3 regions of the Solibacillus sp. FSL K6-4121 genome follow, and region 1 is predicted to be linked to each of the others. Evidence: riboswitches for the same ligand, from Rfam matches in the RefSeq annotation. Region 1 holds a riboswitch; each other region holds the start of a gene.

Evidence for each region. A riboswitch is a leader RNA that binds a small molecule or an ion and turns the genes downstream of it on or off. The one in region 1 is predicted to bind preQ1.
Region 2: it holds a riboswitch for preQ1, as region 1 does, so the genes downstream of both, MHH95_RS06780 (QueT transporter family protein) here and queF (preQ(1) synthase) in region 1, are expected to answer to the same signal.
Region 3: it holds a riboswitch for preQ1, as region 1 does, so the genes downstream of both, queD (6-carboxytetrahydropterin synthase QueD) here and queF (preQ(1) synthase) in region 1, are expected to answer to the same signal.

What each region holds. Positions count from the first base shown of each region.
Region 1 covers NZ_JBBOCS010000001.1:1,053,201-1,059,313, forward strand. The annotation lists gene MHH95_RS05335 (trimeric intracellular cation channel family protein) at 13-681, opposite strand; gene MHH95_RS05340 (DUF2294 domain-containing protein) at 950-1,294, shown strand; PreQ1 riboswitch class I at 1,381-1,427, shown strand; gene queF (preQ(1) synthase) at 1,550-2,050, shown strand; gene queC (7-cyano-7-deazaguanine synthase QueC) at 2,163-2,831, shown strand; gene MHH95_RS05355 (VUT family protein) at 2,831-3,394, shown strand; gene MHH95_RS05360 (general stress protein) at 3,722-4,171, opposite strand; gene MHH95_RS05365 (general stress protein) at 4,214-4,660, opposite strand; gene MHH95_RS05370 (DUF4179 domain-containing protein) at 4,921-6,000, opposite strand; gene MHH95_RS05375 (sigma-70 family RNA polymerase sigma factor) at 5,984-6,113, opposite strand, start outside.
Region 2 covers NZ_JBBOCS010000001.1:1,321,056-1,334,211, reverse strand. The annotation lists gene MHH95_RS06805 (SDR family NAD(P)-dependent oxidoreductase) at 1-135, opposite strand, end outside; gene ilvA (threonine ammonia-lyase IlvA) at 483-1,745, shown strand; gene MHH95_RS06795 (ABC transporter ATP-binding protein) at 1,826-2,620, opposite strand; gene MHH95_RS06790 (ABC transporter permease) at 2,613-3,653, opposite strand; gene MHH95_RS06785 (ABC transporter substrate-binding protein) at 3,850-4,866, opposite strand; PreQ1 riboswitch class I at 5,159-5,203, shown strand; gene MHH95_RS06780 (QueT transporter family protein) at 5,210-5,695, shown strand; T-box leader at 5,867-6,074, shown strand; gene MHH95_RS06775 (metal ABC transporter ATP-binding protein) at 6,135-7,118, shown strand; gene trpD (anthranilate phosphoribosyltransferase) at 7,125-8,162, shown strand; gene trpC (indole-3-glycerol phosphate synthase TrpC) at 8,159-8,953, shown strand; gene MHH95_RS06760 (phosphoribosylanthranilate isomerase) at 8,950-9,567, shown strand; gene trpB (tryptophan synthase subunit beta) at 9,564-10,751, shown strand; gene trpA (tryptophan synthase subunit alpha) at 10,748-11,527, shown strand; gene MHH95_RS06745 (sulfate permease) at 11,594-11,827, shown strand; gene MHH95_RS06740 (long-chain fatty acid--CoA ligase) at 11,863-13,156, opposite strand, start outside.
Region 3 covers NZ_JBBOCS010000001.1:793,674-806,829, forward strand. The annotation lists gene MHH95_RS04090 (peptidylprolyl isomerase) at 1-194, opposite strand, end outside; gene MHH95_RS04095 (zinc-dependent alcohol dehydrogenase) at 343-1,482, opposite strand; gene MHH95_RS04100 (isoprenylcysteine carboxyl methyltransferase family protein) at 1,619-2,158, opposite strand; gene MHH95_RS04105 (type III polyketide synthase) at 2,160-3,242, opposite strand; gene MHH95_RS04110 (CotD family spore coat protein) at 3,425-3,760, opposite strand; gene MHH95_RS04115 (HAD-IIB family hydrolase) at 3,892-4,629, opposite strand; gene MHH95_RS04120 (glycosyltransferase) at 4,595-5,806, opposite strand; gene MHH95_RS04125 (organic hydroperoxide resistance protein) at 6,295-6,717, opposite strand; gene MHH95_RS04130 (hypothetical protein) at 6,908-7,480, shown strand; gene queE (7-carboxy-7-deazaguanine synthase QueE) at 7,517-8,245, opposite strand; gene queD (6-carboxytetrahydropterin synthase QueD) at 8,238-8,711, opposite strand; PreQ1 riboswitch class I at 8,837-8,883, opposite strand; gene MHH95_RS04145 (M2 family metallopeptidase) at 9,089-10,681, shown strand; gene MHH95_RS04150 (S8 family serine peptidase) at 11,060-13,156, shown strand, end outside.

The DNA.
Region 1 (6,113 bases):
TTGAATAGTTTACTAGCTTTCATTTGATTTATCAAGTTTTAACTTTGAAATTGATTTCACTTCACTATCAGTAAAGCTATTTTCCTCAGAATGACACGGTAGAGGAAGCCGCCACTTATAGTGAATGGCTGACAAACGTATGGTAACTACAATAACAACGATGAGTGTAAGTGCTAGAGGTGAGCTCCAGCCTAGCCAAATAGAGAGGGCACATAGAATCGTTAATATCGCGTGAATTTCTTCCTTCAATGCAAGTGGTTTTCGACCAGCGATCACATCCCGCATGACTCCACCGCCGACACCTGTAAATAGGGCGGCCAAAATCATCACACCTAAATCATTGGAATAAACTTCACTCGCCAGCATGGCACCTTGAAGTGCAAAGGAAGCAAGCCCAATTGAATCGAAAAGCATTCCCCACCTTCTCCAATGATCAATCCATTTTAGTGGAATTAATACGATGATAATTAATGTTATGAACACTGTTAAAATAGTGGATTGCTCCCACAGTTCAGTAGCAGGAATCCCTATAATTACATTTCGAATCAGCCCTCCTCCAAACGCTGTAATAAAACCTAAAGCAAATACACCTATAAATGAAAATCTCGCTTCAAGCGCGACAAAAGCCCCTGTTGCTGCGTATGAAATAATCCCGATAAAATGAAGAACAATCCATGACATCTTTATATAACCTCCTTTAAAATACAAAAAACTCCACCACAAGACGTCTTTTAAAAAGACCTTGTAGTGGAGTAATAAATTAGCAATACCTACTAACGAATCAATCCATTTTATAAAATGCAAATAGCGTTCCAACAAAACAATTATTGGAATTCCATTTATTTCTTTTATTATACTATTTTGTTTTAAAAGAACAAGATAGAGAGAGAAGGGTTTATTTTTTTAAAAGTTATATTGTATAGTTTGAATAAACTAGGGGGTTGTACAAATGGGGAAGAAGGAAACCGTTTTTAATGAAATCGTACGAAAAGTACGTAAAGAGCTATATGGAAAAGGACCGGATAGAATTTATACGCATTTCGTGGAGAATATGGCTGTCACGACGATGTACGGCATTTTGACACCTACTGAAAAATTTATTATTCAATCAGAAGAAGGAAAAAAGGTTATTCACAATGCGAGAACCCAAATGATTCAGGAAATTTATAAGCAACAGGTTCCCGAAGGATTGGAGGAGCTCGTCGATTCAAAACTGCTTCATTTATTTTCGGATATTAAGGTGGAAGAGGATATGGCTGTATCGGTTTTTATATTTGAAAAGCCAATTGTGTAGGGGAGTAGATACCATATTTTCAATTATTTCTTTACAATGGACTTTATTTCTAATAGAATGAGGGAAGATTAAAATACCTGAGTTGTTCAGGAGAGGTTCATAGCTGATACCCTCTATAAAAAACTATGGATACATGCATATTATGCCATGTCCATATCGGACGTGGCTTTTTTTTATTGCATCCGGTAGTTTTTTATTGATGATACGCTTACCCCTCCTTTGGATACTTTGGTATGAATGAAGGAGGGGCTTTTCATGTCTAGTAGACACGAAAAAGATGGTTTAGAGGATTTAACGTTATTAGGAAATCAAAATGTAAAATATGCTTTTGAGTATGCACCAGAAGTGTTGGAGTCTGTTGATAATATGCATGTTGGCCGCGATTATTTTGTGAAATTCAATTGTCCGGAGTTTACAAGTCTTTGCCCAATTACACAGCAGCCGGACTTTGCGACGATGTATATTTCGTATATCCCGGATCAAAAAATCGTGGAGAGTAAATCATTAAAATTATATTTATTTAGTTTCCGTAATCATGGCGATTTCCATGAAGACTGCGTGAATATTATTATGAACGATTTAATCAAGCTGTTAGACCCGCGCTATATAGAAGTGTGGGGTAAATTTACGCCGCGTGGAGGCATTTCGATTGATCCTTGGTGCAATTACGGGCGTCCGGGCACGAAATATGAGGAAATTGCCAACTACCGTTTAATGAACCATGATTTATATCCAGAAAAAATCGACAACCGTTAAAAATTAAATAGACCTTGCAGGTGAAAGAGGTTATTAGCGACCCTCTATAAAAAACTAAGATTAAACAGCACATAATCTTAGTGCTGTTTTTTCGTTTAAAAGGAGCAAAAAGATGAAGGATGGAAAAGCACTCGTCGTATTTAGCGGCGGACAGGATAGTACAACATGTCTGTTTTGGGCATTGAAAAATTTCAAAGCAGTGGAAGTAGTAACCTTTGATTACGGACAACGGCATGCATTGGAAATTGAATGCGCTAAAAAGATTGCCGAAGAACAAAATGTACGACACCATATTTTAAATATGGAGTTACTGAATCAGCTCGCACCAAATGCCTTAACACGTGATGATATTCCAGTGGAAGAAGGGGAAGAGGGCGGATTGCCATCAACCTTTGTACCGGGGCGCAACCTATTGTTTTTATCATTTGCCGGTGTGTTGGCAAGCCAAATTGGCGCGAAGCATATTGTCACAGGTGTATGCGAAACGGATTTCAGCGGTTATCCGGACTGTCGCGATATCTTTATAAAATCGTTGAATGTGACACTGAATTTATCAATGGATAGCTCCTTTGTAATTCATACACCGCTTATGTGGATTGATAAAGCTGAAACATGGGCATTAGCCGATGAGCTTGGCGCATTTGAGTATGTAAGAGAGAAAACACTGACATGTTATAACGGCATTATTGCGGATGGATGCGGGGATTGCCCAGCATGTAAGCTGCGATTACAAGGGATGGAAACGTATTTACACTCGAAGGAAACAGGAGAAGTAGTATGATTAGAATTTTATTTTATTTAGTATCTATTGTGACCGCTAACGTTGTAACAGCACGTTTTGCACCGCTTGAATTGGGAATGTTTATTATACCGATGGGTTCATTTTTAATTGGTGCGACATTTATTTTCCGGGATTTAGTGCAAAATAAATTTGGTCGTAAAAAAACATATGGGTTCATCTTACTGGCTTTAGTTTTATCTGCAACTGTATCGTTCTCATTAGGAGATACGTTAATTATTGTAGCTGCATCTGCACTATCTTTTTTAGTTGCTGAAACGGCCGATACAGAAATTTACACACGTTTAAAATTACCGATGGCGTGGCGTGTGTTCTATAGTGGAATTGTTGGAGGATTTTTGGATTCCATCGTGTTCGTTGTTGTTGGGCTAAGTCCTTTAGGAGCAGGTTTTATACCTTGGGCAGCCGTTCCAGCAGCAATTGTGGGGCAAATAATTGTAAAAACAGTAATGCAAATGGTAGGCGCTATGATTTTAAGTCAAGGGCTTGCTTATAACGATCGACGTCTAGCGAAAGCAGCTATAACAACAGTAAGTAAAGGTTAAGATTTTAACAAATGCCATTCCCAATGAATAGTGGGTGGCTTTTTACGGGTTTCACTAAAAAATAAGCGGAGAATTTACCATTATTTGCATGCTGACCTTAGTTTTAAGAAGAAATAAGGGTAGTTTTTTCCGTTATTCAGAGAAAAATTAACTTTTTTCGTGTTTTGGAGCGCAATAAGCGGAATTTCTTCCTTTATTTTTGCAGTTTTTAGGATTTAAATGATAATAAGGGAAATTTATTCCCTTAATTCAATATGAATACAGAAAACAAGGCTGCATTAAAAGTCAATTTGACTTCCAACACAGCCTTCTTCCTATAAGCTTCTTTTATACTAGTGGACCTTTTGTATCCTCGTCCACAATGACTAAAATCTTACCAGCTTTAAATTCCTCGTCATAACGTTCTGCTTCCTCTGCGGAAATACCCATTCCTACAAAGGCACCTGCCAATCCGCCAATACTACCGCCAGCAGCTAATCCTGTCAGCCCTGTAGCGATTGGTCCAGCAGCTACAATAGGACCTACTCCTGGAATAGCCAGAGCTCCAAGTCCTAAAAGGATACCACCAATGCCACCTAAAGCGCCGCCAGCAGCTAGACCTGCAGCGGCACCGCCTGCAACATCAGCACCTGTTTCAGTGGAAACATGATCTATATCAGTTTTGCTTTTACTAATAATTGAAATATCCTCCGAGCGGTAACCTTGTCGTTTCAAATCCTCGATTGCGGCGATTGCCTCTTGTTCTGTATCATAATATCCAACAGTATGCTTTGCCATGTCTTTCATCCCCCTCGGCTGTATATATTCAATAATAATTAATTATAAAATTGGGCCTCGTAAATCTTCGTCTACAATAACTAAAATTTTGCCGGATTCTACATAACCGCTATAACGGTTTGCTTCATCTTCTGGAATCCCCATACCAATAAGAGCTCCAGCTAAACCACCGACACCTGCACCAGCAGCTGCTCCTGTTAAACCGGCTACAATCGGACCTGCTGCCACGATTGGTCCAATTCCTGGTATTGCTAATGCACCTAGTCCGGCAAGTACGCCGCCAACACCGCCTACTACTCCGCCGGCAGCTGCTCCTGTAGCAGCTCCTTCTGCAACAGCACCCGTTTCATCTGAAATTGTATCTACATCTGAGCTATTTTTACTTACAACTGAAATATCTTCTGAACGATAGCCTTGACGTTTTAAATCTTCAATTTTCATGATTGCCTCTTCTTCAGTATCATAATAACCTACAATATGTTTTGCCATTTTTATCATCCTCTCAATAGTTTCTTGCACAGTGTAAAAATACCCCTGTGGAAAATTAATAAACATCATGGAATACGTTTTGATAGAATTTCATGTCGTTAGCGCTTAGAAAAAATTAGTGATGGGAGGGGGATTAACCAGCTAATTTAAAGGATTTCAAATGGAAGGGAGATGAATTAATTTCCATTAGTTCAATATAAAAAACCTCCCTAATTTACTAGTTGATTAGGGAGAAAAAAGTTTGGTTGAACTGCACAATTTTACCGTTTAATGTTAATGGTGATTTCCTCAAGTTCTACGGTTTTCTTAGGAGCATTACTGCTGTGATCACGGTATAGCACACCGTTTTCAAGTACTTTATCTGCTGCCAGTAACTCGAAGTATGGGTTAAATGTCAAAGTTTTTGCATCAGAATGAAGCTTTTCGTATGTGAACATATAAGACATATCATGACTACCGCTTCCGGCACCACCATTCATTTTTGTTTCATACGTATTGCCTAAATCATCCGTTACATGGAAGCCACTACTTATAAAGGGCCACTCATCCAAAATGGTTTGGTCTTTTATAATTGAGTTAAAGTTCACAATAAAGGATAGCGGAGTATACGTAACCTTCTCTAAATGAAGAATTAAATCTTCATCGGTCGCTTCTTTATCTACAATTTGTGTGACATTATCCGTTGCTTTTGCATAAAAGTCGAATTGCGTTTCTAACTGTACAAAATCCTTTTTATCTGTACTTGTCATACTACTCATATGAAATGTAAAATCGCCCTCCTCTAGTGAAGCATCCAATTGAAGCACGGCCTTCGTTAAACCCGCATACTGATTTTCACCAGTTTTTTTAAGCGTATGGTCTACAAAAGGGAGGGCATGGCGTTTGCCGTTAACTTCAATGGAGCCTGCCAGCATTGGTGTTTCTCCTAAATCTTGCTCGGTTTCGATGAAATAGGTAACAAAAAGGGACTTACTATCAAATAAAATTTCGTTTACCGTAATGCTATTTCCGCCACTTTCGGCTGTTAGATGATGCTGTTCTGCTAATTCGTCATAGCCTGTAAGCATTTCTCTATCGGAAAAAAGTTTAAGTATACTGTTCAGAATCGGAATCTCCTGGGCGAATGCAGTGTACGATAAACCGACGATAGACGCCGAGGCAATTCCTAGGGATAGACAGGCAGCTGAAATGCTTTTCATCCATTTTTTCGTCTTTTTTTTGGAAATACGGTTTTTCATCTCTTTTTTAAACTGGGCGTTTTCAAATTCTGTTACATCCATCTCTTCATACTCAGTTATATTGATGTCAATATCGTTGAACTGCTTATATAGATTTTTCAATTGAAATTCCTCCCCACGCTTTTTTCAACTTTTTCTTCCCGTGATAAAGCCTGTTATCAACAGCCGATTTCGTCATCTGCAACTGATGGGCAATTTCCTCTGTATTCAAATCG
Region 2 (13,156 bases), 270 kb from region 1:
TTTTTCGACGGTTTCATTTCCGCCTTTTTCGCTTACATCCACTACTGCAATATTTATACCTTCTTGGGCCATACGGATAGCTGTCGATTGACCTAATCCGCTTCCCCCACCTGTAATAATAGCTGTTTTAGTCATATTTAATTCCTCCTAGATATGTTCTTGGAACTTGTAAAAAATTGATTTACTATAAAACAAAATTCCACTGCCATAGCATTGTATTTTTTACCCCTTCACTTCTTTACATAAACAATAAAACGGTAAATACGGGTTCTGACAATTCTTCATAAGGCTATCCGATTTGCTAAACAGATATGCAACTTTCTTTATTAAGGTAGTATGAAATAAATTATTTTCTTCAATAAAACGCTTTCATTATGAATAATTTAAGAACTTTCTAAATTTACTGACTTTTTAGGTCTCATAAGCACAAATTTATGATAGAATGATGTAATCTTTAAACTGATTACGGAGGTCACATGAAAATGGAAGTTGCTCAACCTAAAACAATTGCAGTTGAAAATGTATTGATTGCCCATCATTTTTTAAAAGATGTAGTCGTGCATACCCCGCTGCAATTAAATGAATATTTATCCGAAAAGTATGGTGCAAAAATTTATTTTAAGCGTGAAGACCTACAGCATGTTCGGTCCTTTAAATTACGCGGTGCCTATTATAAAATTAAGAAAATCGAAAATGAGGCCCGTGCTTCTGGTGTCGTATGTGCAAGCGCTGGGAATCATGCACAAGGTGTTGCTTATGCCTGTGCAAAGCTTGAAATTCAAGCAACCATTTTCATGCCAAAAACAACACCAAAACAAAAGATCGATCAGGTTCGTATGTTTGGCCGGAACTTTGTTGAAATTGTGTTAGCCGGTGATACATTCGATGACTCAGCGGAAAGCGCAGTAGCTTATTGTGAAGAAGAGAACCGTATTTTCATCCACCCATTTGATGATGTTGACGTCATGGCGGGTCAAGGAACTGTAGCCGTCGAAATTATGAATGATATCGAGGAACCGATTGACTATATTTTCGGCAGCATAGGTGGCGGCGGTTTAATGTCCGGCGTATCCGCCTACATTAAAAACTTATCACCTACAAGTAAAATCATTGGCGTAGAGCCTGCCGGTGCAGCAAGTATGAAGTCTGCCTTTGAAAATAAGGAGCCTATTGCTCTCGACTGGATTGATAAATTTGTCGATGGTGCTGCTGTTAAATGTGTCGGGCAGGAAACGTATGAAGTATGTAAGCATTATTTGGACGATATTATTACTGTTCCAGAAGGAAAAGTGTGTACTACGATTTTAGACTTATATAATAAGCATGCAATTATAGCCGAACCAGCTGGAGCTTTGTCAGTTGCAGCTCTTGATTTTTATGCGGAACAAATCCGGGGGAAATCCGTTGTTATCATTATTTCAGGTGGAAATAACGACATCGGACGGATGCAGGAAATTAAAGAACGCTCGCTTATTTACGAAGGACTATTACATTACTTCATCGTTAGCTTCCCACAACGTTCCGGGGCGCTAAGACAATTTTTGGCCGAAGTGCTTGGGCCGAATGATGATATTACAACTTTTGAATATACGAAGAAAAACAATAAAGAGAGTGGTCCGGCATTAGTAGGGATTGAACTTGCCCACCCTGATGACCGCGCCGGTTTAATCGAGCGCATGTTGGCCAATGGTTTTGAATATAAAGAGGTCAATAAGGACAGTACATTGTTTGCACTGCTTGTGTAGCTCCTGGCTAAAACCTTTTTCATTCCATCTATATAAAAAATCCCGACAGTCATTACCACAATGATTGTCGGGATTTTAATTTAGCCTAATAGCGCGCGATCTGAATTCATTTTTTCTCCGCGGATATGCTCGAATTCGGTCATTAAATCCGGAATCGTTAGTGCCGGTTTTCGATCTTCCCCTACTTCCAGGATAATCTGCCCTTTGTCCATCATAATTAAGCGATTGCCTAAGTCCAACGCCTGCTGCATATTATGCGTAACCATAAGCGTTGTCAGCTTACTTTCTTCCACCAACTCTTTTGTCAGCTTTGTAATAAGCTCTGCACGTGATGGGTCCAGTGCTGCTGTATGTTCATCGAGTAGCAAAATGGAAGGCTTCGTAAAGGTAGCCATTAATAGACTTAATGCTTGGCGTTCACCACCAGATAATAGACCTACCTTTGCATTTAGACGGTTTTCTAAATTCAGGTGCAATTTTTCTAATGAGGATTTGAAAAATTCACGGCGTTTTTTATCTACACCGAACCGAAGTGTGCGTTTGGCATTGCGTGAATAGGCAATCGCCAAATTTTCTTCAATCGTCATTGTAGGTGCTGTACCAGCCATTGGATCCTGGAACACACGGCCAATATGTACCGCCCGCTTATGTTCAGGTAAACGTGTTAAATCATTGCCATTAATAATGACGGATCCAAAGTCGGGTGTTAGGGCCCCGGAAATCATATTCATCATTGTCGATTTTCCTGCACCATTACTTCCAATTATTGTGACAAAATCGCCAGGTGCTAAGTGCAAATTAATATTATCCAATGCCATTTTCTCATCGGGTGTTCCTTCGTTAAACACTTTATTGATACTATCCAATTTAAGCAAGGCCATTCCCTCCCTGCTCAACTTTTAATTTTGCCTTTTGTAGTGCCATTCGTTCTTCCAAACGTTTTGCCTTACGTTTCTTTTCTTTATACTTATTAACGATTTGCGGAATTACTAATGCCAAAATAACGATAAATGCTGTTATTAATTTCATATCACCTGAATCCAGCCATTTTACACGCAACGCTAAAGCGTAAATCATACGGTAAATTATTGCCCCGGCAATAACAGCGAAGGTTACGCGTACAATCGATTTAGCACCAAAAATAGCTTCCCCTATAATAACAGAGGCCAAACCGACAACAATCATCCCGATACCTAATCCAACATCCGCAAATTTTGTATATTGCGCAATTAATGCCCCGGACAGTGCAACCATACCGTTTGAAATACCTAACCCTAAAATAACTAATGAATCAGTATTTGCCGAAAAACTGCGAATCATCCGTTTGTTGTCCCCTGTTGCACGAATCGCCAAACCGACTTCCGTTTTTAAGAACCAGTCAACGATAAGCTTAATAATAATCGTCACAACAAGCATAACGGCTAAAATACCCCAAGTTGTTGGCACCGTTGTCATACCCATTGACTTTAAAGCATTTGAGATGACTGAATCAATGCCTAAACTTGCCCAAAAATTATTAAATACTGTAAAAATTGTTTCTGAATTTAAGAGTGGAATATTTGGTCTTGTTACACCCGTATCGGAGCTTAATCCCATAATGCGAAGATTAATAGAATAAAGCGCGATCATCATTAAAATCCCTGCAAGCAGCGGATTGATTTTCCCTTTAGTGTGTAAAATTCCTGTCATACATCCAGCAATAAATCCAGCAACTGTTGCGACCAATGTTGCGAGTATCGGATTATAGCCAAGTACAATCATCATTGCGGCCGTACCTGCACCCGTTACAAAGCTTCCATCAACCGTTAAATCCGGAAAATCCAGCACCCGGAATGTTAAATAAACACCCAGTGCCATAATTGCATAGATGATTCCTTGCTCTACCGACCCAAACAAAGCTGTAAACATCTCGAATCATCTCCTATAATTTTTATCCACTGCACCTTGCGAGCTTATGAGTATCCATTAAAAAGTAGTTAAACGTTAATTCGCGCTAGGACCCTCTAGAATATTAGCCTTGGATTTCATTACGATGACTTTAGGCAGACCTTCTTTGAGGGCACAAGCGCGAATATTTACTCCTGGCTATTTACCAGCATTCAAATTATTGTACTTCTGCTTCCCACTCAGGTTTAACTTCTAAGCCTAAATTTTCTGCAGCCGCTTTATTGATGACTAATTTTAAGTTTGCTGGGTATGCTGCCGGAATTTCAGAAGGAGATTTCCCTTCCAATAAAATTTGAGCTGCCATTTGCCCTGCTTCATAACCGATATCGTAGTAATTAAAACCGTATGCTGCTAACCCGCCACGTGCTACAGAGTCCAATTCACCAACGATTAATGGTAATTTGTTTGCATTTGCTACATCGATAACTGATTCTAATGCATTTACAACTGTGTTATCTGTAATGATGTAATACGCTTCTACTTTACCTAATAATGATTCAGTTGCTTGTTTTACTTCCGCTGATGTTGAAGCAGATGCTTCTACAATTGTAATACCTTCTTTTGCTGCTAATTCTTTAGCAGTTGAAATTTGGGCTACTGAATTTTGCTCTCCAGCGTTATAAACCATCCCGACATTTTTTACACCGAGTTCTTTTAAAAACGCCATTGTTTTTGGCATTGTTTCCGGATGTAAATCAATTGTTCCAGTAACGTTTGCCCCTGGAGTTGCCATTGATTCGATTAATTCCGCACCTACCGCATCGGTTACCGATGTGAAGATAATTGGAATATCAGCAGTTGCACCTTTTGCCGCTTGTGCAGATGGTGTTGAGTTTGCAAAAATCAGGTCTACATTATCGCTTACTAATTGTTGTGCAATTGTCATGTTTGTACTGTTATCTCCATTAGCTGAGTTATCCACATATTCCGCTTTAATTCCTGCATCTTCAATCGCCTTTTTGAATCCTTCTTTTGCAGCATCTAATGATGGGTGCTCTACGATTTGAGTTGTTCCGATTTTAAATGTTTTTGCTTCATCAGTTTGTGCAGACTCTGTTCCTCCGTCACTAGCTGTAGCATTAGTAGCAGTATCTTGCTCTTCTCCACCGCATGCTGCTAAAAGTAAAAGAAGCCCAAATACTAAAAAGGAAAGCTTCGTTAATTTACGTGTCATATAATTTATCCCCCTATTATTCTCTGTCACTTTAAAGCGACGAACTTCATTTGGATGAAGTGTGAATTAAAATTATATTACCTCTTCATTTTCAGATAGTCAATAAGATTTAGAATGTTCAGAATTCAAATTAAATCTCCTCATATTCATTCATGTTAATTTCGCGCTTTAAACCACTGAATTATAATTGTATTATTCAAAATTTTATCATTTGTCAATTTATTGAACTTTGAAGGGAAATTAGTTCTATAATTCTTTACTTTCTTTTTCAATATTGCTATGATTGCAGTTGCTTTGCGTGGTTCGTAACCATCCCACGTTAAAAAACTAGGAGGAATTTAATATGAAAGTAAAGTTTCTTGCAACGAGTGCAATTATTGCAGCATTATATATTGCAATTACTATGCTAGTTGCCCCGATTAGTTTTGGACAAGTACAGTTCCGTATTGCCGAAATATTTAATCATCTAATCGCCTTCAACCCTCGTTTTATGCTAGGTGTTGTATTGGGTGTATTTTTTTCAAATTTCCTTATGTCATCTGTTGGTCCAATTGACCTAATTTTTGGCGTAGGACATACTATTCTTACACTTGGGGTTTTTATTTTCGTCTGTAAGTTTGTAAAAAACATTTGGGCACGTTTAGTTATTAATACGATACTCTTTACGTTTACAATGTTTATCATTGCGGCACAGCTTAACCTAGTGTTGGACTTTCCGTTTTGGGAGACATGGTTATTTGTAGCATTTGGGGAGTTTGTAGTTTTAGCGGTTGGTGCACCTATTATGTACACTTTAAATAAACGACTTGATTTCAAAAAATTGATCTAACATATATCGTTTCACCCACGGGTCATTAGCCGGTGGGTTTTTTGTTGAAGTTTTTTTAGAATTGTTTGACATTTTCATTTTCAATGTTAGAATAAGCATATTCAAAATATTACATTACGGTAGCAGGTTGCGGGAGCGCGACCACCGTTTCAGTTGAGAAGAGTTTAGTTGAGTAAATTGTTGAATAAGAAGAGTAGCATTTTCCATTTTGTGCAGAGAGCGTATGGTTGGTGAAAATACGTCAAAAGGTAAATGTGAATGGGCCTTATGAAAGCTGCCGGCATTAGTCGGCGGACGGTACCCTGCCGTTATCAGGTTTAAGTGGAGGCTATTTTATAGCTTCAATCGAGGTGGCAACGCGGTGCAGATCGTCCTCAGCAAAAGTTTATTCTTTTGCTGGGGACTTTTTTTATTCCCAAAATTAAAAGGAGTGTGTCGAATGGCAATTCAACAACGTTTTCGTACATCAATGAAAAAAGTGAACGGTGATCTACTGACACCAATCTCCATTTTCCAACGTTTAAAGGGCGAACGAAAGTTTCTTTTAGAAAGCTCATCCAAATATGAGGGTAATGGACGCTATTCCTTCATCGGGGTCAATCCAAGAAAAACCTATAGCGGCAACGGACAGCAGCTTATTGATAAATCGCATCTATCCAATCGAGAGTACACATATGACGGTGAGCTTATTCAATTGATTAAACAAGTAATGCCGCGCATATCATCACATACCGAATATCCTTTTACGGGCGGGGGGATCGGCTATATTCATGCATTGCAAAAACCATTGCCTGAACTGCAGTTTCATGTTTACGATACACTCGTTATTTTCGATCATTTAACAGACGAGATTGCTGTTTTCCATACGAATATTGAAGCCGAGCAGGAGGAGCCAAATATTGATGTACTGATTGAGCAGTTGTTTACAAGCACATCACCAGAAGAAACATCGTATACCCTAAACCATGTCGAAAAAGAACGAAGCGGTCATTATGCCGCACAATTTACTGGGGATGCCCTTTCGCTTTATCGAAAAATGCGGATTGATTATGCTGCACCATATATGTATTATGTCGAATTTGATGATTGCACTGTACTAGGTACATCACAGGCAAACTTTATGCAAGTGCGGGACGGATCTATTTCAGTTACAAACAAAGCATTGCCGATTGAACCATTTAGTGTGGAAAATTCAGTGCACAAATTGTCCACAACAACACAAGGATCACTGAACCCAACGTTGCATGCGATTGATGTTGTAAAGGAGCTTGTGCCGGCACAAGGATTAATCGGCTATATTGGCTTTAACGGGCAAGTCGATTTCACGACACCCGATAATACGATAACGATTCAGGGAAATGTTGCACATCTTCACACAGAAACGAGTGAGGATGCCCCATTCCACTCACTATTGAAAGGATGAGTATGTATGTCTTTAACTCCATATATTGAACAAATCGGCCGAAAAGAACATTTAGTTTTTAAAGAGATGCAGCAGGCTGCACAACTCATTTTTAATGAGCAGACACCGAAAGAACAGATAGCTGCCTTTTTAACAGCGATGAGTATTAAAGGCGAAACAGCACATGAAGTTGCCGGACTCGCTTCTGTCATGAAATCACATGCCGTCTCAGTTGATGCACCAGAAGGTATTTATATCGATAATTGCGGTACAGGTGGCGACGGCCTCCAAAGCTTCAATATTAGTACGACCGCCGCTTTCGTGTTAGCTGGCGGGGGCATTCTAGTCGCGAAGCATGGTAATCGGAAAGTGTCGAGCGCTTCAGGCAGCTCAGATGTTTTAGAAGCACTTGGCATTACCCTACTCCCGGATACAGCACAAACGATAGATTTATTGAAACAGCACGGAATCGCCTTTTTGCATGCACCGAACATGCATCCAAAGCTAAAGCGAATCGGCGAAGTTCGACAATCACTTGGAAAGCCGACAATCTTTAATTTAGTCGGACCTTTAACAAATCCTGTACCTTTGAAAACTCAATTCGTTGGTATTAACCGCCCTAACTTTACTACTGATTATGCTGAAGTGCTGCACATGCTCGGCCGTGAGCGCGCAATTGTCGTATCGGGTGCACAAGGAATGGATGAGGCATCATTGGACGGTGAGAATACATTCGTCCTTTTAGACCACGGTGATATTATTCCATTTAAGCTTCGTGCGGAAGATGTAGGTTTAACTGCACAGCCACTATCGGCTATCCGTGGTGGCACCCCTGCTGAAAACGCAGTAATTATGCGCGATTTATTAAAAGGAAAGCAAAGTGTATATTTCGACACAGTCGTGTTAAATGCCGGCATTGGGTTCTTTGCATATGGCTTAGCGAGCACGATGAAAGAAGGTATCGACATGGCAAAGGACAGCATCCTGTCGGGTCGTGCATATGAAAAGCTAGAAAGTGTTGTTGCCTATAACAAAAAAGTGATGCAGGAGGAAACGATTATATGACTATTTTAGACCGAATTATAGCGCAAAAAGAGCTTGAATTACCTGCTTTACTTGCATCAGCACCAAACTTCCCAACAATTGATAAGGTACGTCCCTCTTTGTATGAAACATTAATTACCGCCAGTACGTTGCAGGTCATTTCTGAAATGAAACGCGCCTCACCATCGAAAGGTGATATTGCGACACATATCGACCCTGTTGAACAGGCAAGACAGTATGAGGAAGCCGGGGCTGCCTGCATTTCCGTATTAACAGAGCAGGCATTTTTTAAAGGCAGCTTCGAAGATTTACATGCGGTAGCAAATGCAGTGAATATTCCAGTGTTATGCAAAGACTTCATGATTCATGAAGTGCAGATTGACTATGCAAAGGCTGCAGGTGCCTCAGTCATTTTATTGATCGTGGCGGCATTAACGGATGAACAATTAAAGGCACTTTACACATATGCAACCGAAAAACAGTTGGAAGTTCTTGTAGAAGTGCATGATACGGAGGAGTTACAGCGTGCACTGAATATTGGTGCGAAAATTGTCGGAGTTAATAATCGTAACTTAAAGACATTTGAAGTTTCCTTAACAACTACCGCTGAAATTGCCCAGCATCTTCCCCCTTCTTCCATTGCATTTATTAGCGAAAGTGGCATTTGGAACGCTGAAGATGCGCAGTTTGTGGCGAATGCAGGCGCAAAAGGAGTTTTAGTTGGTGAATCATTAATGGTGAGCGGAAATGTCAAGAATTCCCTTAAAGCACTACAAATCGACATCATAGCGAAGGTTGGCGAAAAGAGATGACTAAAGTAAAAATTTGCGGATTGAAAGAAATCGAACATGTCGAAGTTGCGGTAAAAGCTGGAGCAGATTTTATCGGATTTATGTTTGCGCCCAGTAAACGACGCATTACAGTAGAGGAAGCAACCGAGCTGGCGAAGAGTATTCCAAGTACGGTAAAAAAGGTTGGAGTTTTTGTAAATGAACAGAACGATGTCATTCGACAAATTGCCGATCAAGTCGGGCTCGACTATATCCAGTATCACGGGGATGAAACGCAGGCGCAAATACAGGAAATTGGCCTACCAGCTATTAAGGCATTTTCGATTCGTGGGGAAGAAGACGTTAAGCGAGCGGCAGCATATGATGTCGACTACTATTTATTCGATGCACCAGGTACAAACTTCCGCGGAGGTAGTGGAGAATCATTTGACTGGATGCTTTTGGATAAAGTAAATATTCCGATGGATAAGGTCATTTTAGCAGGTGGTTTAAATGGAGAAAATGTAGGACTGGCGATCATGCTGGTCGAGCCATTTGCTGTAGATGTTTCAAGTGGTGTAGAGGTAGATGGTCGAAAAAGTTCGACAGCGATTACGAATTTTATTGAAATAGCAAAAGGAGAGTTGATTTTATGACGACAGTAAAAGGACGCTTTGGACGATTTGGCGGTCAATTCGTGCCTGAGACATTGATGACATCACTTGAAGAATTGGAGCTTGCATATGAGGAAACAAAAAAGGACCCTTCTTTCAAGGAAGAACTTGACTATTATTTAAAGCAATATGTCGGACGGGAAACTCCCCTTTATTTTGCGGAGCGTTTAACGAAAAAAATCGGCGGTGCGAAAATCTATTTAAAACGTGAAGATTTAAATCATACCGGCGCTCATAAAATAAATAATGCGATCGGCCAAGCACTTTTAGCAAAACGTATGGGGAAGAAGAAAATTGTTGCTGAAACAGGTGCAGGTCAGCATGGGGTCGCAACGGCAACTGCGTGTGCTTTGCTTGATATGGAATGTATCGTTTATATGGGGGCAGAAGATGTACGCCGTCAGCAACTGAACGTTTTCCGTATGGAGCTGCTCGGGACAAAAGTTGTTGCGGTAGAAAAAGGTTCTGCCACATTAAAAGATGCGGTGAATGAAGCATTGCGTCACTGGGTTACTCATATTGAAGATACGCATTACATTTTAGGTTCAGCACTTGGCCCGCACCCCTTCCCTACAATTGTCCGTGATTTCCAACGCGTTATTGGGGATGAAACACGTGCCCAAATTTTACAGCAGGAAGGACGTCTTCCGGATACAGTTATTGCTTGTATTGGCGGCGGCAGTAATGCGATTGGAATGTTCTATCCGTTTGTAGAAGATCAAAATGTTGCATTATACGGGGTTGAAGCTGCAGGTTCGGGTGTAGATACAGATAAACATGCCGCAGCAATTCATGTCGGGAAAACAGGCGTCCTACATGGTGCCTTCATGTATTTACTGCAAGACAAAGATGGTTTTGTACAAGAAGCACATTCCATTTCGGCAGGGCTCGATTATCCAGGTGTTGGTCCTGAGCATTGTCATTTACATGAAACAGGTCGTGCATCCTACCCTTCTGTTACAGACGAACAAGCACTTGAAGGTGTGAAGCTGTTATGTGAAACGGAAGGAATCTTGCCGGCATTGGAAAGTGCCCATGCCGTTTACTATGCAGCACAATTTGCCAAAGACCGTCCTGCAGATGAAATTATTGTCGTGTGCTTATCAGGACGTGGGGACAAAGATGTTCACACATTAATGGATAAACTTGGAGGTGACGTGAAATGACATTGCAAAAACAGCTTGAAGACGTATTAGCAGCTGGGGATAAAGCATTTGTTCCTTATATTATGGCAGGCGATGGCGGGCTTGAAACGTTAAAACCTACTATATTAAAGCTTCAGCAAATCGGAGTTTCCGCAATTGAAGTCGGAATTCCATTTACAGATCCTGTAGCAGATGGACCAACAATTGAACAAGCCGGCGAACGTGCACTTGCACACGGTGCGACATTGAAAAAAGTACTGGATGAACTGCAAAGCTTTGCACAGGAAATCCATATCCCACTCGTTGTCATGACTTACTTAAACCCGATTTTAGCTTATGGAATTGAGGCATTTGCAGAGGATGCAAAACGTGGTGGTGTTCAAGGACTAATTGTACCAGATATGCCTTACGAAGAAAGTGCTTTATTGCATGACGCTTTAAAAGAAAACGGCATTGCGCTTGTTCAGCTCGTGTCATTAATGAGCCCTCCTGAACGTATTAAGAAATTAGCCACTGCAAGTGAAGGCTTCGTTTATGCCGTTACGGTAAATGGTATTACCGGTGAACGTGCAAGCTTTGCTACAGAACTTGCCGGGCACTTTGCAAACTTGAAAGCAGCAAGCAACATTCCGGTGTTAGCAGGATTCGGGATTTCAACAACCGAACATGTGAAGAGTTTTGGTGAGATTGCAGATGGCGTAATTGTTGGCAGTAAAATTGTTACTGCACTAGTTGAGCAGGACTGGGCAACGATTGAAGCACTCGTACAGGCGACGAAAAAAGCTACGATAAATTAGTCTACTTTCTCTTTCCTTCCTGTGGTATCGTTTACTTATTAAGTAGTAGCGGATGGAGGCCAATGAATGAGTGTAAAGGATTTTTTTGCTGGGGTATTTTTCATCGCACTTGCAGGTTATTTTACGTATGCTTTAGTCGACAACATGCCCTTGCTGTTTATTGAGAGTACGACGACGTGGCAATATTTTGTCGCATTCTTCCGTGTAGCACTTATTATTTTCCTTTTCAATTTAGGACTTTCGTTAATGAAACGCTTTTTTACAGGTGGAAAAGCAACAAAAAATGGGGACGCTCGGTAATTCGATGCGTTCCCATTTTTTTCGGCAATTCTGTATTACACTTGGAGCTGCGGATAAATTTCGTTTACATTTTCACGCAGCTTCGCCTTTAAAAACTTCCCTACAGAAGTTTTCGGAATTTCTGTTAAGAAGACGATATCATCTGGTAGCCACCATTTGGCAAATTGCCCTTCCAAAAATGCAATTAATTCCTCTTTTGTAGTGGTTGCTTCCTCTTTTAATACGACACATGCCAGTGGCCGCTCCTGCCATTTCGCGTGTGGGATAGCAATTACTGCCGCTTCAAATACAGCTTCATGCGACATAAGCGCATTTTCCAAATCAACTGATGAAATCCATTCGCCACCTGATTTAATTAAATCTTTTGTGCGGTCTGTTATTTTAATGAAGCCTTCCTTTGAGCGGACTGCTATATCGCCCGTGTAAAGCCATCCGTCTGAAAATGCTTCCGCTGTGCGCTCATCTTTATAATACTCCGCTGCAATCCAAGGTCCACGCAAACGTAGCTCCCCCATCGTTTCGTTGTCCCAAGGTACTTCTCCGTTTTCGTTTACGATGCTCGATTCAATTCCGGGAACTGTTAGCCCCTGCATTGCGCGTGTTTCAATTTTTTTATCTAACGGCCAGTCATCCATATGCGACATATCACGTGACATCGAAACAATCGGTGAAGTTTCCGTCATACCGTACACCACAATATAATTGACACCCATTTCTTCATATTTCTTAATTAGCCCTTTTGGCGAAGCCGATCCCCCGCAGAAAATGGCCTGTAATGACGATAAATCACGCGCCTTCTTTTCTAGCTCTTGTATTGCTCCAAGCCAAATTGTCGGTACTCCTGCTGTTTTCGTCACACTATATTGCTCGATAAAATCTAAAATTAAAGCTGGTGTAAATTGTGGGCCGATTAACACTTGCGTCGCTCCTACATTCACTGCAGCAAATGGCATACCCCATGCATTTACATGGAACATCGGGACAATCGGCAAAATCGTGTCACGCTCCGAAATCCCCATCGTATCCACCATTGAGATCGACATACTATGCAGCACGAGCGAACGATGTGTATAGACAACTCCTTTTGGATTGCCTGTTGTAGCACTTGTATAACACATGCTTGCCGGTTCATTTTCATCCAAATCTTCCGGGAACGCAAATTCTTCATCTGCTTCTTCCAGCAATGCTTCATACGATAAGGCGTTTGGCAAAGTTGTATTTGGCAAATCTCCATCTGCCATAATAATGTAGTGCTGCACCGTTTTTAATTCGTGTTGCACTTCTTCAATTAACGGCACTAAATCTTCGTCTATTAAAATAATTTTATCC
Region 3 (13,156 bases), 260 kb from region 1:
GCAGTTTTCGGCTCTAATTCAATAACAATTTTTTCATCATTTTCCATCGTAATTGTCACGATTGGATTTTCTGTTATAGCAGCTGTGTAGTCTTCCGCGCTTCCTTGCTCGGTATTATCTGTGGTTTCAGTACCACATGCAGCTAACCCTAGCATTAAAATGGCCATAAAAAACATCCAATAAAATTTCTTCATTAACTTACTCACTCCTTTTCCAATATACTTCCATCATACTATGGAATTATGAAAAAGAGCATCAACTCGTATATAGTTTTTATATAAAAATCACCTAATCATTGCTATATCAACAATTAGGTGATTCATCAATTAGAGCGCGCTTTATTTAAGGTTTTAATATAAACTTAATGCTTTGATCTTCGTGATCGTGGAACTTTTGATAGGCTTCACTAGCTTCAGATAATGGCACTTTATGCGTAATAATCTCTGTTGGATCAATCTTTCCTTCAGCAACCATTTCATACAGCATAGGACTATAATGAATTGCAGGTGCTTGGCCCATCTTCACCGTTACATTGCGCTCAAATATATTGCCTAATGGGAACATGTTGTACTTTGAACCATATACACCTGTCAGCTGAATTGTACCAAACTTTCTAACAGCTTTTATCCCTACATCAATCGCACTCAATGTTCCGCCTTGCAATTTCAGTTTTTGCTGTGCCTTCTCTACTAGCGACATTTTACCATCCATTCCTACACAGTCAATTACTACATCTGCTCCTCCATGTGTAATTTCATGAAGGTGATTTCCAACATCATCAAAATCATCAAAGTTAAATATTTCAACATTATTTGTTTTTTTCGCATGGTCTAGACGATATGAAAGAGGATCTACTACTAATACACGTTTCGCACCTTTCATCCACGCAAATTTTTGTACCATTAATCCAATCGGTCCTGAACCTAATACAATAACTGTATCGCCCTTTTTCACTCCTGCATGCTCTACACTCCAATAGGCAGTCGGCAATACATCCGATATAAACAGTAATGCCTCATCTTCTAGTTCACAGTTGTCTGGTACTTTAAATGGTATGAAGTTTCCGTACGGTACACGGAGGTATTCCGCCTGTCCACCTGGGAAATTGCCGTAGCGCTCTGTATAGCCAAAATAGGCACCCGAATCAATAGCTGGATTTTCATTGGCATTGTCACATTGGCTTTCCAACTGATTTTGGCAGTAGAAGCATTCACCGCATGCAACATTAAAAGGGATAACAACCCGGTCTCCTTTTTTTACTTTCGTCACATCAGGTCCGACTTCTTCCACGATTCCCATCGGTTCATGTCCAATAACAAAATCTTCTCTCGTTGGGATTGCCCCACGATAAATATGGAGATCTGATCCGCATATTGCCGTAGAGGTAATACGTACAATAATGTCATCTGGCTTTTCAATTTTTGCATCAGGAACTTCTTTTACTTCTACTTTTTTGGCACCTTGGTACGTTACTGCTTTCAAAAAGACCCCTCCTGTTGGATAAAGTATTAGATTTGAACTTCAATAAAGTCAATCTGTAAGTTATTTACCCTGATGTTAAAAAATTAGACATAAAATTAAAAATGCACTAATTCTGTGAAGAATTAGTGCTTGATTGTTACCGGTTTTTTAAATTTTGGTTTAATGGTGAAGCATAGTCTGTTACTTCTTTTAAAGCTTTTTCCTCTAAAGGAATACGGATGGAGAGAATTATTAAATTTAAAATAGTAAAACAGATTGCTGTAAAATATGCTTGGAACATGAGAGGAATTACAGCTATTTCCAAACAGACAACTAAGTAATTTGGATGTCTAATATATGAATAGGGACCTTTAACAACAACATTTGCTCCAGGTAAGATTATAATTTTTGTGTTCCAAAATGGACCTAGAGACGCTAAACACCATACTCTTAGTAATTGTAGTAACAAAAAGATGAATAATAAAATATACTGTGGTGTAAGTTGTCCCGTAAAGTAGATTACTTCTACTATAAGGCTTACAAAGAAACTCACGTGGAGTAAAATCATGAATGGATAATGGGAAGCACCAACCTCATATGCCCCCTTCGCCAACATGGATTTTTCATTTCTTTTTGCTATAAGCAGTTCTACTAATCTTTGTATAATAATAAAAGCTAGTACTAAATAAAAAAACAGTTTACTCCCTCCATTCTAATAAAACTACTTCTCCACTAAAGCCAGGACCTAGAGCTACTAAGAGACCCAGTGTGTTTTGCTTATTTTTCTTTAGCATATATTCCTCTAACACATAAAGTACCGTTGGTGATGACATGTTTCCATTTGCCTGTAATATTTCACGTGAAACATTTGTATGCGCTGATGTGAGCTGAAGCGCTTCTTCATATGCTTGCAAAACTTTTTTCCCACCAGGATGTGCAACAAAATTAACAATTTGTTCAGGTAATACATCATGATTATTTAAAAACTCATGAATAAACGGACCTAGCCATTTTGAAATAATAACGGGTATGTTTTTGGAAAATACTACATGTAACCCACTATTTTTAACATCCCAACCCATTACATCTTCAGAATCCGGCATCCATTTGGAACCTCGTCCAATAATATGAGGGACTGATATATCCTGTCCAAACTCTACATTATCCCCACCTACGAGAGCACAAGCAGCACCATCTGCAAATAACGATGCTCCTACTAAATTACTTTTTGAATAGTCTTCCTTTTGGAATGTGAGACTGCATAGTTCCACACAAACTACGAGCACTTTTGCATCTGGATAAGCTTTGCAGTAATCAAACGCTCTACTAATCCCAGATGCTCCACCAGCACAACCTAATCCCCATATTGGGATTCTAACAAGCTGATTTGAAAAAGGGAGGATATTCATTACTCGTGCCTCTATACTTGGCGTAGAAATGCCTGTACTACTAATAAAGAATATGGCATCGATATCTTCAGTAGAGATATCCTCTTTTAAAAACGATCGATTTGTTAAACATTTCTTAATTACTTCCACACTATATTCTGTAGCTAACTGAATATAAAGCTCATTACGTTCTTCAAAAGTATGTTCTTCTCGATACCAATCTGGTGGAACACAGAAATTACGTGTCTTTATTTCACCATTTTCAAAAACCTTTAATAATCGATCTAGTCTTGAAATCTTATGTTGAAAAAGCTCTTTCGTTAGTTGCTCAATATTAGATTGAGCTAACGTGAATGGCGGTTTATATGAACTAACTGAAGCGATTTTTGGAATAATAATTTCTCCTTATATGAGTTATTTTCTTTCAATGTATTTATAAATTTAAAAAAATATACAGAATATGGTGGAATTTATAAAACTGAAAATAATAGCACTATCCCTTCGGACGGTGCTATTATATGTTTTATAATAAGCATCAAATGTTTATACGACATTCACTCTTGAAGTAAATATTATTACCAACCTCTGCGTTTTGAACAACCGCAGCCACCCGGTCTAAATGGCGTTCCACACATTGTATGTGTTTCATAGCATTCATGTCTTACGGATTCTGTATGTGGGAAATAATGTTGATTATTAATGTATTGTTGGTTAACCGTTGTTAAATGAGATGGATGAACATGTGGTACCACCATATTCGTTACATTTCTTTGAACATATTGTCTTGTAGGTGACATTTGTGGTGATCCAAATTGTGTTGGCGCTGTTTGGACCGGTAATTCTTGCCCATAATTTTGAAACGCTTGAACTCTTTCCTCATCAAATGATTCAAACCAGTTTCTATTAACCAATTATATCCTCCTTCCATAATGTTGATGTTTCTTTACTAACGTATGAAAGGATTCCATTGGTACCTATTTAATTGCCTATAGTTCAAAAGAATTTTTTAATGGGAGATACTTAAATGCTTGTCGTCTAATGTTTAATCTACAGATAATGGACCGTAAATTTTAGTCCATACTTCCTTAACGCCAGCTGCTGCATGTTCAGTAGCAAAATGGATATGCTGTGATTCTGGTAGCTTTAAAATAGCCTCGCAAGCATTTCCCACTGCAATGGCTGGATAGCCGAGTTTGAATAAGCTGAGGTCATTTTCAGAATCACCAGCCACAACAACCTTTCCTTTATATTGACACTTATTAAGTATATATGTGAGGGCAGACCCTTTATTAATATTAGCAGGTAGTATATCTACATCTTTGTCACTGCTAAATACAATATCCACTGCCAAATTAAGCTGTTGGACGGATTTTTTAAGTATTTGAACTTGCTTACTCTCTGCAAAATAAGCAAGACGCCAATGTGTATTTATAGGCTGTTGTGCAATTCCAATAGAAGTGGCTATTGTTTTAACCTGTTCAAAGTCATTTTGCTTAATATTGCGGGCCCACTCCTCATCAAGTTCATATGTTGGTCCAACATAAATAGAAGCCCCAACATCACACACTAAAATATCTGGCTTTGGCAGTTGTTCGCGCTCAATTAAATCAATCGCCGACTGTTTATATCTTCCTGTAATATATATAAGAGATGTATTTTCTAGTGCTAACGTTTCCCACAGCTCTTTGTGGGGCACCTTTTCACTAACAATTGTATTATCTAAATCTGTAGCTAAAATATGAGGTTTAAGGTAAGGATACGTAGGCATTTTTACGTTCATACAGCTCCTTCACTTTACGGGAAATAAGAGTCCAGTTAAATTCTCTTTTTGCATATTCCTTAGCATCTCGACGCATTTTTAATATCTGTTGAGAATTCTTTAAGAAATAGACCATGCTTTCACTTAACTTTTGCATATTGGCTTTTGGAATATGGAATCCTGTTACGCCTGATTTAACAACGTCTTTTAATCCACCCACATGTGTCGCAATTACCGGACAGCCACATGCCTGAGCTTCTGCTGCTACCATACCAAAAGATTCATAATGAGACGGCATAATCGTAACTAATGCACCTGCATAAAGACTTTTTAACTGTTTCTCGGTTTTTGGGCCGAGGAATAGTACGCGGTCTTCCATCCCTTTTATTGCTTCTTTTAGCTTTTCGCTTTTTGGACTAAAATTCTTTAAATCAACCGATTCTGGACAGCCCCCTGCAATAAGTAGCTTCACATTATCTGGTACATCGTTCTTTTTTAACATATGTCGGAATGCATTTAAAAGATCAAAAATTCCTTTTGATGTTTCAAGTCGCCCCGCATAAAAATAATATGGAAATGTAAATTGTTTCGTATCTTCTGATGCCGCTAAATAAACCGGTGATACTCCCACCGGCACAACAGATACTTCGCTTACATGTTTTGTGAAGACTTCAATTTGTTTTTTCTCGTTTGGAGTTGTAGCGAGGACAACATCGGCTTTTTGCATAATTATCTTTTCAAAATGCTTGCGCTTTTGATCAATAAATCCTGTACCTTGCTCTTTTGCAATTGCAAGTGAATGATTTGTGTGGCACCAGTAGAAAGAATATTCTTTTTGAAGATAATATGCGAGTACACCGGATAACCAGTAATGAGTATGAACAACGTCATAGCTGCTTAGATCTAATGTCTCTTTCATTTCTTCATAAATACTAGGCAGAATAGCAAACATCTGCTGCTTATCAACAAAGCCTTTTTGACCTCCAGCAAATCTGTAGACTTTACTACGCTCTCCCAGCTGTTCAACAGCCGGCTTTTGTTCATTGCTCCAATGGGTAACAATATCTACACTGTACCCAAGTTCATCAAGCTGCAATGCTAAATGTTTCACATAATTATTCTGTCCGCCTGCCTGTTTACTTCCAAGCGGAATTAAAGGATCGCCATGATCAGAAATAAATAGTATTTTTTGCTTCAAATGAATCGCATCCTTTCGTTCTTAAGCAGCAAATCTGAGCTGTAATACTTTACTGCCGTCTTGCTGTTATTCAATGAAATGACGGTTACTTCCATAAGAATACTGTTTTTAGCTAGGCTGATTTTCAATTCTTTAAGCTTCGCTTGATTCCTACTTTTGTACAAAAGTATCCTAACTCTATCTAGCAAGTACTCTAATAGAATATGGTTTTATGTTTAATCAACTTTTCCACACCTAAAAAAGCGCCCCTCTATTTATTAGGAACATTTGTCAGAAATTTAGAGTCGCTTATTCTATTCCCTAAATCACTTATCATTAAACTAAATATTCACATAAAAGTACTAAAAGCGTATTTATTATCTTAAAATCCTTTTAAGTAATAGGTTAAGAAGAACAATTATTTAAAGAATATTTTTTAAGAAGTGTAAAAGAATTTTAGAATTAAAAAAAGCTATTCTGAGCATTGCACCTACAGAATAGCTAGCTATTTAAATAACTTCCAGCGTTACCTCGATATTCTTTCTAGTGGCTTTTGAATAAGGACATACTTCATGTGCTTTATACACAAGCTCTTCTAATTTTTCACGCTCAATACCTGTCCCTTTAACTTGTAAAACAACGCCAAGTTTAAAACCTTGATCCTGTTCGTCCTTTAACAGACTAACATTAGCTGTCACTTCAGAGGTAAACTTGATACGGGCTTTACTTGCTGTTGATTGGAGAGCACTATCAAAACAAGCGGCATACCCAGCTGCAAATAATTGTTCCGGATTTGTTGCATTTTCAATCTTCTTTGCGCGTGGCGTACCTGGCATTGCTGTATCGAAATGGATTACTCCATCTTCAGATTGTACTTTCCCTTCCCTACCCCCAGATGCTGTTGCAGTAGAAGTAAATAATTTTTCAGTCATTACACTTCAACACCTCTCCATTTTGATTACAACGTATCTCTACCCTCTTTTTCTTTTTTTATGCATTTATTATTTCTTTTATTTATGGATTGTTGAATCAGGAGTGATGAAAGAGAGCGCTTGCTTATGTTTTGGATAATTAGTGAGGGGTAACAACATATAAGTATTTATGGGGAGGGTATAGAATATTATGTTCGGAATATCTGACCTTATCTCACTTATCATTTCTGCATTTATTATATTGCCTGTTGTTGTATTTCTTCGGGAAATGGGCTATATAATTGTAAGTTGGCTTTTTGGTGTAAAAGAACCAAGATTAACAATCGGATCTGGACCAAGATTTATGAAACTTGGGATGTTTGATATTCGTAAAAACTATCATATTTATAGTTGGTTTTCGTATGATGAGTTGAAATATGAAAGCAAGTTTTCCTATATTTGTATTTATTCAGGCCCTATTCTAATTAATCTCTTCTTAGGTCTTACAATCAACTTTTTAATTGCCAATGGCTGGGCAGAAGAATACAAAACATTTTGGGATCGTTTTGTTTTTTATGCCTTTTATTATGTACTGTTTGATATAGTCCCAATGGTTACGTTTAACGGCAAGCCTAATAACGGTATGATTATTTATCAAATGATTAGGTATGGGAAACGTATCGATTCGAGTAACGAACCCTTTCTTCCAGCAACTTCAGATGTAGAGAAAGAATATCAAGAGTATATGAAGAAATATGAGGAAAGTAAAAAACAAGAAAAATAGCAAAAGAAGAGCCGGTATGACCGAGCTCTTCTCTTGCTAAACACCTCTTTTATTTCCCCAGATAAGGGTATGCAGCTGGGGTAATACCTTCACATTTTTTAATTCTGTATCCATCATTACTTTATCGATTAACTGTTCGTATTTTTCCAATAAATGCTCAACCAATCCTGATGTATTATTAGATGTAATATCATCATTTCCAACTTGAAGATAAAAAGGAGTATTCGGAAATTGAAGGTGTACTTGTTTAGCATAGGCATAATCTTCTTCATTAAAGACCACAATTTTAAGAGAGATACTCTGATTGCTGTTTTTATCTCTAAGCTTTTCCAAAATATAAGAAAGCATAGAAAAGTCGGTCACCATGTTGGAACTAGGGGGCTTAGGTGAAATTGTTAATTCATCTACTTCATACAACCAATCTTGCCACTTACTTCCCTGTGTCTCAACGCCAATCTTTATGTTATTCTCTTTTAAAACTTTAACAAGCGATTCCAAATTACGCAGAAGTGCAGGATTTCCTCCTGAAATTGTGACAAATGAAAAGCCGTTTCCCCCAAGGTGTTTTAACTCTGACCAAATCTCTTCTGCTGTCATTTGAACAATAAGGTGTTTGCCACTGCCGTCCCATGTAAAAGATGAGTCACACCAAGAACAAGAATAATCACAGCCAGCTGTGCGTACAAACATAGTCTTCTGACCAACCACCATTCCTTCTCCTTGTATCGTCGGACCAAAAATCTCTAAAACCGGGACTTTACTCAATTTCCATCCACTCCCTTCTTGCTTCAGCATAGCTTGTTGGAGTTTCATATAGCTTAATAAATTCTACTCGTGCCCCTTGAAATCGATGTTCATCAAGCAAGGCTTCATTCAACTTTTCAAAAATCCAGACGACAATATTTTCTGCAGTCGTATTCATCGGTGGCAAAGTCTCATTTAAATAGTGATGATCTAAATAAATCTCTATTTTTTGTTTCCAAATCTCCTTGATGTCACCAAAATCAATTACAATTCCTCGTTCATCGGTATAACCACTCAATCCTAAGACTGCACGATACGTATGACCGTGTAAGTTTTTACATTTGCCCTCATAGTTGTGTAAATGATGAGCTGCATCAAACGTAAATTCTTTGCTAATGAGAACACGTTTTGAATGATATTTTAATTGATTACTCTGGATATCTTCATCAATTTTTTGTAGCTTTTCAACAATTCTAAAATTAGTCATGTATTAAAAACTCCTCCCTGAAAATCTTCCCGACACATTTCAAGAGAGGCACTATGATTCATTCTATTAAAACATATGTAAAAACAGAAAAAGCCACGTCCTTTATGGACATGGCAAGTTGTCATGTTTCCATAGTTTTTTATAGAGGGTATAAGCTATGAACCTCTCCCGTTCAATTCCGGGCATTCTTTTATAAGGACATTCTATATAAAGTATTAGGAAATTTCAAATTTATTATTCCATAAAAAACATTAAATTGTATTTTCAAACAATACTTTCCAATAATTTATTCAATTTTTAAAGGTGTTAGCATATCTTTACCGAATTATTAATATTGTAAAAATTGCAGGATACTTTATTGAGGAAGGTAGCGATTTATGGAGACATTACAAACTTTTCTAAATGATTTCAATAATCAAATGCAAGTATTGCACAATGCTGCGACTGAAGCAGCATGGATGGCTCAAACAACCGGAGACCCTATGTGGGCAGATAAATTGAGTGAAGCTGACACACAATACAATCTTTTATTCTCTTCAAAAGATACCTATGAGAAAACAAAGCAATTTTTAGCAATGGAAAATATTACGGAGACTGAAAAACGTCAGCTTCAACTTTTATTATATGGAATGGAAGCCAACCAACTTCCCGAAGAAGTAATTGCTGATATATCAAAAAGAAGTTCTGAATTAAATTTATTATTTAACACTTACTCCCCTGAGGTGGATGGGAAAACGTATTCTGCGAACGAAATTCGGGAAATATTAATGTATAGCGATGACCAGGAATTACGCAAAAAAGTATGGTTTGCTAGTAAAGAAGTTGGAAAAGTTGTGGAAAAAGGGTTGCTTGAGCTCGTAAAAAAACGCAATGAAGCTGCGCAAATGCTCGGTTATGAGAATCATCATCACATGAGCTTTGCTCTTCAAGAACTTGACCGCGATGAGGTATTTGCTATTTTTAACGACCTCATTCTTCAATCAGATGAAGCTTACCGCTCGATGAAAAGAGAGCTTGATGAACAATTGTCAGTTAAATTTGGTATTACGCCAGAGGATATACGGCCATGGCATTATATTGACCCCTTTTTCCAAGAAGCACCTCCATCTGAGTTAACAAACACAGACTCTTTCTATAATGGGAAAGATATTTTAGAACTTACTACCGATACGTTCAAATCAATGGGTATCGAAATTAACGACTTATATGCAAAAAGCGATTTATTCCCTGGTGATAATAAAAATCCAACTGCTTTTTGTATAGATATGAACCGTGAAGGCGACATTCGTGTCCTTTGTAGCATAGTGGCGGATACGTATTGGATGGAAACAAACCTTCATGAATTCGGCCATGCAGCTTATTATAAGTATATAGACTCTAACCTCCCATTCCTATTACGCTCTGAAAGTCATATTTTAACAACAGAGTCGATTGCGATGCTATTCGGGAAAATGGGAAAAGATCCCCGCTGGTTAAAACGATTCCTACAAGTAGATGAAGAAACTGTAAATGCGCTCTCTCCTGAACTAGAAAAGTTTCTGCAGTTACAAATGCTAATCGCCGTAAGATGGATTGTGACCTTTGTTCTTTTTGAAAGAGAACTATATGAAAATCCTGATCAGAATTTAAACGCTTTATGGTGGAAAATTGTCCATAAAATTCAGCTTGTCACACCCCCGGATTCAACAGATAATCCAGATTGGGCAGCAAAGATTCACTTTTCACTTGCACCAGTTTATTACCACAACTATCTTCTAGGGGAATTAATGGCTGCACAGCTACTTCGTCATATCGAAACAGAGGTATCTCCGGAATTTTTCACAAAAGAAACGGGGGAAGTTCTTATCAATCAATTTTTTAAACCAGCCGCACTCTATAACTGGAATGATAAAATACGTAATATAACGGGGGAAAGTTTAAACCCCTCTCACTTTGTAGAGATTTATTGTAAAACACAAATAAAAAGTTAATAAGTGAAAAAGGGTAGTTGGGACTATATGGTCTAAACTATCCTTTTTCTATTTCTAATGAAATAATTTGAAGTTTTAAAGTATAAAGCGAACCTTATTATTATTTTAAAAAAATAATTTAATCGTTCTTTATGATTTTTCTAAACTTATTCTCTACTTTACTTAGGTGAAGATATTCTTATTTAATGCAAAAAGTTCTACTTTTTCATTAATTTCATAGGTAGATAGATTTAACATATTTTTGAATATCTGATACTAATTATCAATATTTTAGAATATTTAAAAATTTCGATATTCGAATTGGTTTACCTGTGATAAATTGGAAATGTCATACTAAACTGAAAAGTATGAAAATTAAAGGTGAAGGGGAAATGAGATTTGAGTAAGTTTAAGTTTACGAAGTTCTTTAGTAGTGTTCTAGCCTTCGTTATGGTGCTTTCTTTATTGTTGCCATTCTCGAGTGTGAATGCTGAAGAACTAAAATCATTCAAGCAGAATAATCAAAGTGAAAGCACGATTCAACTAAAGGCGGCTATTGCTGAACAGCTAAGCTTGTCTAAAGATGGTCCAACTCTTCACGAAAGCTTACAAAATGTATCGGGCAATCAGGATATTGCAGTTATTGTTCATTTATCTGAAAAGCCTGTTGCACTAGAGCAAGGGATGAGCCAAGTTAAAGGCAAAAAATTCTCCAATGCTAGAGCAAATGAAGTTCGTTCAAATGTAAAAGCCCAGCAAGCAAAAGTAAAAAAAGAGTTAGCTGTCAAAAACGTACAGATGACTCAAGGGTATACGTTTGATACGGTTTTAAACGGTTTCGCAGCAACTATTAAAGCAAATGATCTTCCGAAACTGCTTTCAGTAGACGGAATCACACTGATTGAGCCTGATGCGACGGTTTATGCATCAGAAGATCAAAACATGAAATCATCGGAGCTTATTAAGGAAGAAACATTAGAAGCTTATATGAATACAAGTAATTCCTTCCTTGGCATCGAACAGCTATGGAACGAAGGTATTGAAGGACAAGGAGTTAAAGTAGCAGTACTAGATACGGGTATTGATGCAGATCACCCGGAATTTGCCGGAATTTATAAAGGTGGTAAAAACTTTATTCCTCACTCTTCAACTTACAATAAACCTCGTGCAGATGACGATGCGTCGGAAACTTTACCTTCAGAGCGCCCAGCTGGGACACCTGAATTTAATGCAAACGGTAGCTCATTCTATACTTCTCACGGTACACATGTTGCTGGGACAATCGCAGCAATCGGAGCTAACGAATTTGGCATCAAAGGAATTGCTCCAAAAATAGACCTTTATGCTTATCGAGTTCTTGGAGCATATGGTAGTGGTGCTACATCAGGTATTGTAAAAGCTATCGAAACGGCCGTTTTAGAAGAAATGGATATTATCAATCTTTCACTTGGTGGCGGAGCTAACTCTGAAACCGATGCTGGTTCATTCGCGATTAACAACGCAATGATAGCGGGAACAATCGGAGTCATTGCAACAGGTAACTCTGGTCCAAATCGTGGGACAATGGGAACACCAGCAACTGCTCGTTTAGGGATTGCTGTTGGTAACACAACAAATCCAGAAAAAATGTATAACGGAGAAGTTAATATCACAGTTGGTGATTACAACTTAACAAAACAGCTTCCATTAATGGGAACAACTTTTGGCAAAGATTTAGCAACACAGCTTCAAGGTGAATTCGACCTAGTTGCGATTCCAGGAAACGGAGAAGTAAAAGATTTTGAAGGAATTGATGTAGAAGGTAAAGTAGCCTTAATTTCTCGAGGCAATATTGCATTCGTTGATAAAATTGCAAATGCAAAGGCCAATGGTGCCGTTGCAACAATTATTCATAACTTTGCCGGTGGATCGAATGCACCAGACATTTCAGGAACTTTCCTTGGGGATTCATTTGAGTTCCTTCCAACATTTGATATGTCCGTAACGGATGGTGCTGCAATCCGCGCTGCATTAGCTGGCGGAATTGGAAAAGTAAGCTTTGGAAAATTTGCTTCCACAACGACAGCTGGAGATGATGTAAACTCTTCAAGTTCCCGTGGGCCATCTACTCCAAACTTTGACATTAAACCAGATGTAACGGCGCCTGGAACAAATATTATGTCAACAATTCCTATGTACAAAGCAGACTTCCCTGATGCAGATTATACGGAAGCTTATGCTCGTAAAACAGGAACTTCTATGGCAACACCGCACATTGCAGGTATTGCTGCATTAGTGAAGCAAGCAAATCCGAATTGGAGCGCTTTTGATGTAAAAGTAGCACTTTCCAATACAGCAAAAGTATTAGATAAAGCAAAATATGATGTGTTTTCTCAAGGTGCGGGGCGTGTAAATGCTTATGCAGCGGCTCATCCAGAAATTCTTGCATATGCACTTGATGAAGCTATTTTAGATGGTACAGGTGCTGTTGTTGAAAATCTGAAAGGTACTGTTACT